2 regions of the Pseudomonas sp. CAU 1711 genome follow, and region 1 is predicted to be linked to the other one. Evidence: riboswitches for the same ligand, from Rfam matches in the RefSeq annotation. Region 1 holds a riboswitch; the other holds the start of a gene.
The links. A riboswitch is a leader RNA that binds a small molecule or an ion and turns the genes downstream of it on or off. The one in region 1 is predicted to bind cobalamin.

Region 1 (4,204 bases):
TTCGGCATCCCGCTCTATGTCGGCGAGCCGCATGATCTGGAGGAGCTGGCCGGGCAGTTCGCCGAGATCGGCGCGCGGGTCGGGCACGGCGAGCGCGGCCGGCAGCTGCGCGACGAGTTTCTCCAGGGCCTGGCCGAGCTGCGCCGGCAGTACCGGCGCGAGCCGCCGCTGGCGGTGTTCTACCAGGTCTGGCACCAGCCGCTGTACAGCATCGGCGGGCGGCAGATCATCGCCGACGCCCTGGCCGTGTGCGGGGCGCGCAATATCTTCGCCGACCTGCAGCTGCCGGCGCCGCAGGTCAGCGTCGAGGCGGTGCTGAGCCGAGCGCCGCAGGTGATACTGGCCGGCAGCGAGGAAGAACTGCAGCACTGGCGGGCCTGGCCACAGTTGCCGGCGGTGCGTCTGCGGCAGCTGTGGGTGGTGCCGGACAAGGGCCTGGAACGGCCCAGCTTCCAGATGCTGGCGGCTACCGAGAAGCTCTGCGCGTTGCTGGCTCGGGCCAGGTAGGATCGGCCCTCAGGAGGCAAGGATGGCGAGCTTGCTCGCGCACTTGCATTGGCGAGCAGAGGGCTCGGCGCCGCCCTCGCTCCTATGTCAGCGGGGCCGCTTACAGCTCGGGCGTCCAGACAAAGCCGAGCAGCGCGCTGCGGCCCTCCTGGCTGTAGGCATAACGCTGGCCTTCGTGCTGGTACAGGGCGCGCTGGTAATCCTTGTCCAGCAGGTTGTCGATCTTCGCCTCCAGCTTCAGCTCGGAACTCGTCTGCCAGCTGCCGCGCAGGCCGACTAGGCCGTAGCCGCCCAGTTGATACTGATTGTTCGGGTCGTCGTAGCTGCTGCTGACGGCCTGCCAGCTGGCGCCGACGGCGAAGTCGCCGAAGCTGCGGTCCAGATCCAGGCTCAGGGTGCGACGGGCGCGGCGGTTGAGGGTGTGGCCGCTGTCGCGGTCGCGCGGGTCGACGAAGGCCACGCCCAGCTGGCCCTGCCAGCCGAACAGTTCCTGCTGCAGCGCTGCCTCGAAGCCGTGGATGCGTGCCTTGGCGATGTTCTGCGGGATGAAGTCCTGATCGTTGGCGATGGCGTCCTCGATATCGGTGCGGTACAGCGAGGCCTCCAGGCTGGTGCTCTCGGCCAGCTGGCTGCGCCACTGCAGCTCGTAGCTCTTGGAGTGCTCGGGCTTGAGGTTCGGGTTGCTGTAGTCCGGGTAGTAGAGGTCGTTGAAGGTCGGCGCGCGGAAGCCTTCGCTGTAGGACAGGATCAGGTCGTTGGTGGCGTTCAGCGGCAGGGTCAGGGCGCCGCTCCAGGTGTTCTCGCTGCCGAACTGCTCGTTCTTGTCGTGGCGCAGGCCCAGTTCGGTGGAGAAGCTTTCGCCCTGGTAGCGGTGCTGGACGAAGGCCGCCTGGTTCCAGCGCTGCTGCTGCGCGAAGGCGGTGTTGCTGTTCAGCTGGTCCTCGTACCAGTCGCCGCCCAGCAGCAGGCTGTGGCTGTCGTTCAGATCCAGGGTGTTGAGCCAGGTGAGCGAGTCGCGGTAGGTGTTGAACACGCCGCGCTCGGCGCTGAGCTTGTCCAGGCTCTTCTCGCGGTTCTCGGCGTGGCCGAGTTCCAGGCGGCTGCTCCAGGCGTCGTTGATCTGCGCGTCGAGGTAGCTGGAGACGCTGCTGAGGCTGAAGTCGCTGTAGGGCTGCTGGCCGACCGACTCGAAGGTGGCCATGTCGAAGCGGCCGAAGGGGTTGTCGAACTCGCTGCGGCCGCGCTGGTCCAGCACGTTGATGCCGGCCTCCAGGCTGTCGCTGAAACTATGGCTGAGGCTCAGGCTGAAGGCCTTGTTGCGATAGGCGTCGTGGTCCTGGTCGGAGTCGTAGGAGGGGCCGGTGCGATCGATGCCGTCGGTTTCGTCGAGGCTACCGGCCAGGCTGAAGCGGGTCCGTTCGTCGCCACCGGAGAGGCCGGCGCTGCGCCGCCAGCTGTCGTTGCTGCCATAGCTCATGCGTACGAAGGGGCGCAGGCCGTCGCCGGCGCTGCGGCGGGTGAATATCTGCACCACGCCGCCGATGGCGTCGGCGCCATACACCGCCGAGCGCGGGCCGCGCAGCACCTCGATGCGCTCGATCTGCTCGACATTGAGGTGCTGCAGGTTGCTGTCGCCGGAGCTGGCCGAGCCGATGCGCATGCCGTCCACCAGCACCAGGCTCTGGGCCGACTTGGTGCCGCGGATATACAGGCCGGCCAGGCTGCCGGTGCCGTTGCTGGTGACCTGAACGCCGGGCACGCGGTTGAGCAGCTCGACCACCGAGGTGGGCTGCAGGCGCTCGATATCGGCGCGGGTGAACACCGTGCTGGCGCTGCTGCTGGCGGCGCGCTGCTGCACCTCGCGATTGGCGGTGATCAGGGTTTCGGGCAGCTTGATCGCAGCCTCCTGCTCGGCGGCCGGGAGGGTGCCGGGAAGCAGGGCCGCGGCCAGGGCCGAGAGGGGCAGGGAATGGGACAGCTTCATCGATGATCCTCAAAGGTTCGCGCTTCGAGGAGGGCCGGCACAGGCGCGCGGCGGCGCCTGACGGCGCGGCCCTCCGCAGCACCAGTCGAAATCCAGCGGGCCGGTCTCCGGGCTCTCGACACCGATCCGCCTGCCTTCCCGGGGGGAACCCAGTGGCGTTGCGCGGACCTGCAGCCAGGCTGCGGTCGATTACCGTTGCGGGGGCAGCGCCGGGATTGCTTATGCAGCGCACCGGCTTCCCGATTATCGCCGGCCTGTGGCCGGCGCACCCGATGGAAAGCAAAAACGCCGCGCACCTTAGTGCACGGCGTGTTGCAGCTCAAGCGAGTTTAGTCGGGTTCAGCTTGAGCGCGGCTCAAGTTGCTGCAGGCGGCGACACACGGCGGCCCCGATGCCGGCCGCGTCCAGGCCGCACTCGGCGAGCATCTGCGCCGGCTTGGCGTGTTCCACGTAGTAGTCCGGCAGGCCCAGGTGCAGCAGCGGCTTGAGCAGGTTCTCGGCGGCGAGGAACTCGCTCACCGCGCTGCCTGCGCCGCCCATCACGGCGTTTTCCTCGATGCTCACCAGCAGCTCATGGCTGGCCGCCAGCTCGCGCAGCAGGGCCTGGTCCAGCGGCTTGACGAAGCGCATGTCGACCACCGTCGCATCCAGCTTCTCGCCCACCTGCAGGGCCTCGGCCAGTTGCACGCCGAACACCAGCAGGGCGACCTTCTGGCCCTGGCGGCGCAGCACCGCCTTGCCGATCTCAACCGTCTGCAGCGCCGGCTCGATGGTCGCGTTGGGGCCGCTGCCGCGCGGGTAGCGCACCGCCGCCGGGCCCTGGAACTGGTAGCCGGTGGAGAGCAGCAGGCGCAGTTCGTTCTCGTCGCTGGGGGTCATCACCAGCATGCCGGGGATACAGCGCAGGTAGGACAGGTCGAAGCTGCCGGCGTGGGTCGGGCCGTCCTCGCCGACCAGACCGGCGCGGTCGATGGCGAAGGTGACGTCGAGGTTCTGCACCGCCACGTCGTGGATCAGCTGGTCGTAGGCGCGCTGCAGGAAGGTGGAGTAGATCGCCACCACCGGCTTGGCGCCGTCGCAGGCCAGGCCCGCGGCCAGGGTCACCGCGTGCTGCTCGGCGATGGCCACGTCGAAATAGCGCTCGGGGTAGCGCTCGCTGAAGGCCACCAGGTCGGAGCCTTCCTTCATCGCCGGGGTGATGCCGACCAGGCGCGGGTCTGCGGCGGCCATGTCGCACAGCCACTGGCCGAACACGCTGGAGTACTTGGGCCCGGAGGCCTTCTTCGGCTGGCCGGTGGCCTGCAGCGGCTCCAGCTTGGTGATGGCGTGGTAGCCGATCGGGTCGGCCTCGGCCGGGGCGAAGCCCTTGCCCTTCTTGGTCACCACATGGAGGAACTGCGGGCCGTCCAGGTCGCGCATATTGCGCAGGGTGGCCAGCAGGGTGGGCAGGTCGTGGCCGTCGATGGGGCCGACGTAGTTCCAGCCCAGCTCCTCGAACAGGGTGCCGGGCACCAGCATGCCCTTGGCGTGCTCCTCGACCTTGCGCGCGATCTCCCAGGCGCCCGGCAGGCTGGAGAGGATCTTCTTGCTGCCCTCGCGCACGCTGGCGTAGGTGCGGCTGGAGATGATCTTGGCCAGGTAGTTGGACAGGCCGCCGACGTTCTTGGAGATCGACATGTCGTTGTCGTTGAGCACGACGAGCATGTTGGCCTT
Region 2 (4,204 bases), on a different contig from region 1:
CGCGGGCCGCCAGCCAGAGGTTCTGGATGGCGCAGGCGAGCGAGGCCAGGTCCATCTGCGGCATTGTGCGACGGCCGAACACATGGGCCTCGCGCCCGTCCATCAGCGCCGCCACCAGCAGCTCGGCGCAGTCGCGAATGCCCTCGACCTTGAGCCGCATGAATTCGTCGCTGCGCTCGCCCAGGGCCTCGGCGGTGCGCACCCGCTCGGCCTCGACCAGGCCATGGATGGCCTCGCGCAGCTCGGGCCGGGTGATGCGGATAAAGCGCCAGGGCTGCATCAGGCCGACGCTGGGCGCCTGGTGCGCCGCCCGCAGCAGGCGCGCGAGCAGCTCGGGCGCCACCTCGCCGCCGGCGAAGTGGCGCATGTCGCGGCGCTCGGCGATGGCGCGGTAGACCGCGGCGCGTTCCTCGGGGCTGAAGGCGTGGTCGCTCATGGCTGCAGCAGCTCGGCCGTCGCCCTGGGGTTGGACGGCAGGTAGAAGTGGATATAGGAGGCGGTCAGGCGGCCGCTGCGGTACACCGCCTCGGCCACCGCCTTGCCGTTCGGGCAGACGCCCCTGGCCAGCGGCGCCGCGGCGCAGTCCAGCACGGAATGGTGGTAAGTATGCCCGCGCAGCATGCCTTCCGGCAGCTCCACCTGCTGCAGGGCCAGGGCGGCCAGGCGCGGCTGCATGCGCGCGCTGCCCGGCAGCAGGCCGAGCAGCTCGGCGCCCTCGCCCTGCTTGTCGGTCAGCGCGTCGAGCAGGTAGAGCATGCCGCCGCACTCGGCGAGCAGCGGCTTGCCGGCGCCATGGTGGGCGCGGATGGCCTGCAGCATGGCGCGGTTGCCGGCCAGGGCCGCCAGGTGCAGTTCGGGATAGCCGCCGGGCAGGTACAGGCTGTCGACCGCCGGCAACGCCGCATCGGCCAGTGGCGAGAAGAACACCAGCTCGGCGCCCAGCGCGCGCAGCAGGTCGAGGTTGGCCTGGTAGAGGAAGGCGAAGCTGGTGTCGCGCGCCACGCCGATGCGCACGCCGCGCAGCAGCGGCTCGATGACCTGCGCGGCGGGCGCGGCAAAGCTCACCGGCTCGGGCAGCAGCATGCCGGCGCTGGCCAGCAGGGCATCGGCGGCGGTGTCCAGGCGGGCGTCCAGGTCGGCCAGTTCCTCGGCCTGGATCAGCCCCAGGTGGCGGCGCGGCAGCTCCAGCGCGGCGCAGCGCGGCAGGCCGCCGAACCAGCGGATCGACTCCGGCAGGCTGTCGCGCAGGATGCCGTTGTGCCGCTCGCTGCCGGTGCGGTTGGCCAGCACCCCGGCGAACGGCAGGTCGGCCTGGAAATGCGCCAGCCCATAGGCCAGGGCGCCGAAGGTCTGGGCCATGGCGCCCGCCTCGATCACCCCCAGCACCGGCACGCCGAAGCGCCGCGCCAGGTCGGCGGCCGAGGGCGCACCGTCGAACAGGCCCATGACGCCCTCGATCAGGATCAGGTCGGCCTCGCCCGCCGCCTGCCAGAGCAGGCGCCGGCACTCTTCCTCGCCGACCATCCACAGGTCGAGCTGGTACACCGGCGCGCCGCTGGCGCGGGCGAGGATCATCGGGTCGAGGAAGTCGGGGCCGCACTTGAACACCCGCACCTTGCGCCCGGCGCGCGCGTGCAGGCGCGCCAGGGCGGTGGTGACCGTGGTCTTGCCCTGGCCGGAAGCGGGGGCGGCGATCAGCAGGGCCGGGCAGCTGCGAGCGCTCATTGCCCTCTCCCCGGCCCTCTCCCGCACGCGGGAGAGGGAGAAGTGAATCCGCGGCCATTACGAGCGACTCCCCTCGCCCATTTATGGGAGAGGGGCTGGGGGAGAGGGTAGTGACTCAAAACTCCACCCCTTTCTGCGCCTTCACCCCGGCCTTGAAGGCGTGCTTGACCAGGCCCATCTCGGTGACGGTATCGGCCGCCTCGACCAGGCCCGGCTGGGCGCCGCGGCCGGTCACCACCACATGCTGGGCCAGCGGGCGCGCCTCGATATCGGCGAGCACTTGGTCCAGCTGCAGGTAGCCGTGCTTGAGGGCGATATTCAGCTCGTCGAGCACCACCAGGCCGATGCTGTCGTCGGCCAGCAGACGGCGCGCCACCTGCCAGGCCTCGGCGGCCATGGCGATGTCGCGCTGGCGATCCTGGGTCTCCCAGGTGAAGCCTTCGCCCATGACGAACCACTGCACTTCATCGGGGAAGCGGCGAAAGAAGGCCTCTTCGCCGGTGCTGGCGGCGCCCTTGATGAACTGCACCACGCCGACCCTGATGCCGTGCCCCAGGGCGCGGGCGACCATGCCGAAGGCCGAGCTGCTCTTGCCCTTGCCGTTGCCGGAATGCACCAGCAGCAGGCCGTACTCGTCCTGGGCCTGCTCGATCTTCTGGTCGATCAGCGCCTTCTTGCGCTGCATGCGGGCGCGGTGGCGGGCGTCGCGTTCGGCCGATTCGCTCATCTGGGGCTCCTGGGCGCGCGGGCGCCGTGCACGCCCGAGGCGGGCGCAGTCGATCGGGGCAGGAGGGACAAAGGCGGCGGCCGGGCACGGGCCCGCGACCGCAGAGCCCGCCGCACTGCCGTGGAAAACGCGACAGGCCGGTCTCCGGGCTCGCGAGCCGGGCCTGGGGCCCGCAGGTCGCGCCTTCCCGTGCAGAGGCACAGTGGCATAGTGCGACCCTTGTCTCGCCTACCGTTGCGGGGGCAGCGCCGGATTGCTCGTCAACGAATGGACCGGCTTCCCTGTTTCACCCCTCGCACGCCATGCGTCGGGGGCACCTGTTGCTGGCGCGCAGGGTAGAGGCTGGGGCCGGGAGCGTCAACGCCACGGCGCCTCAGTGGCGCGCCTGCGTGCCGGCTCAGCGCTTGCGGCACAGGGTCAGGCCGTCGCCCAGCGGCAGCAGGCTGAGGTCGACGCGGCTGTCGCGCTTGAGCGCCCGGTTGAGCGACTGGATGGCGCGGGTGTCCTGGCTGTCCGGGCTCTGCTCCAGCACCCGCCCGCTCCACAGCACGTTGTCGAACAGGATCAGCCCGCCCCTGCGCACCAGCGCCAGGGCATGCTCCAGGTACACCGGGTAGTTGGCCTTGTCGGCGTCGATGAAGATCAGGTCGAAGCTCTCGACCTCGCCGGCGCGTTCCAGGGCATTCAGGCTCTCCAGCGCCGGCGCCAGACGCAGTTCGATGCGCTCGCCGACGCCGGCCTCGTACCAGTAGCGCTCGGCGATGGCGTTGTACTCGCCAGGCAGGTCGCAGCAGATCAGGCGGCCGTCGGCCGGCATCGCCTGGGCCATGCACAGGGCGCTGTAGCCGGTGAAGGTGCCGATCTCGAGAATCTTGCGCGCGCCGCTGATCTGCACCAGCAGGGCCATGAACTGACCCTGCTCGGGCGCTATCTGCCAGCGCGCCATGGGCAGCTGCGCGGTCTCTTCGCGCAAGCGCTTCTGCAGCGGCGACTCGCGCAGGGAGACGTCGAGCAGGTACTGGTAGAGGGCGTCGTCGAGGCTCAGGGTGCGGTTGGTCATGGTTGCTGCGCCAGGTGCCGGCCGGCCAGCACGCGCTTGCCGGTGAGGAAGGTCTTCTGCCAGTAGGCCTGGCTCAGATGGTCCAGGCGCACCGTGCCGCCACTGGACGGCGCGTGGACGAAACGCCCCTCGCCGACGTAGATGCCGGCGTGGCTGACCTTGCCGCCGCCATCGGTGGCGAAGAACACCAGGTCGCCGCTCTGCAACTGGTCGCGGTTCACGCTGGGCGCACGTATCAGGATCATCTCGCGGGTCGAGCGTGGCAGGGCGATGCCGGCCGAGTTGCGGTAGACGTAGCCGATCAGGCCGCTGCAGTCGAAGCCGCTGTCCGGTGTATTGCCGCCGTAGCGGTAGGGCGTGCCGACCAGGCCGATGGCGCTGATCAGCACATCGCTGGCGCTGGCGTCGGTCGTGGCGAAGGGGCTGGGGGAATGTTCGACGGGAGGGTTGCCGGCGCAGGCGGTGAGCAGCGCGGCGAGGGCTAGCAGGGAGAGACGAGCCGTGAAATGCATGGGGCGGGCGTCCTGGCCGGAATGCGCCCTACTCTGCCGGCTCGCGGCCACGGGTGCAAGCCCGCGGCCGGATGCGCTAGCGCTGCTGGGTCTCGGCTTCCTGCTCCGGGGCCAGGGCCAGCACGCGCTTGGCCTCCATGTAGCTGCGGCTCCAGTAGCTGTCGTCGAGGCTGTCGATGC

Region 2: it holds a riboswitch for cobalamin, as region 1 does, so the genes downstream of both, cobO (cob(I)yrinic acid a,c-diamide adenosyltransferase) here and AAFN46_RS00470 (TonB-dependent receptor) in region 1, are expected to answer to the same signal.

The regions. Positions count from the first base shown of each region.
Region 1 covers NZ_JBDQQT010000001.1:104,538-108,741, forward strand. Annotated here, with positions in the region: gene AAFN46_RS00465 (cobalamin-binding protein) at 1-507, shown strand, start outside; gene AAFN46_RS00470 (TonB-dependent receptor) at 608-2,491, opposite strand; cobalamin riboswitch at 2,572-2,779, opposite strand; gene dxs (1-deoxy-D-xylulose-5-phosphate synthase) at 2,831-4,204, opposite strand, start outside.
Region 2 covers NZ_JBDQQT010000007.1:34,165-38,368, forward strand. Annotated here, with positions in the region: gene bluB (5,6-dimethylbenzimidazole synthase) at 1-436, opposite strand, end outside; gene AAFN46_RS09390 (cobyrinate a,c-diamide synthase) at 433-1,725, opposite strand; gene cobO (cob(I)yrinic acid a,c-diamide adenosyltransferase) at 1,841-2,452, opposite strand; cobalamin riboswitch at 2,570-2,788, opposite strand; gene AAFN46_RS09400 (class I SAM-dependent methyltransferase) at 2,850-3,512, opposite strand; gene AAFN46_RS09405 (C40 family peptidase) at 3,509-4,024, opposite strand; gene AAFN46_RS09410 (C40 family peptidase) at 4,101-4,204, opposite strand, start outside.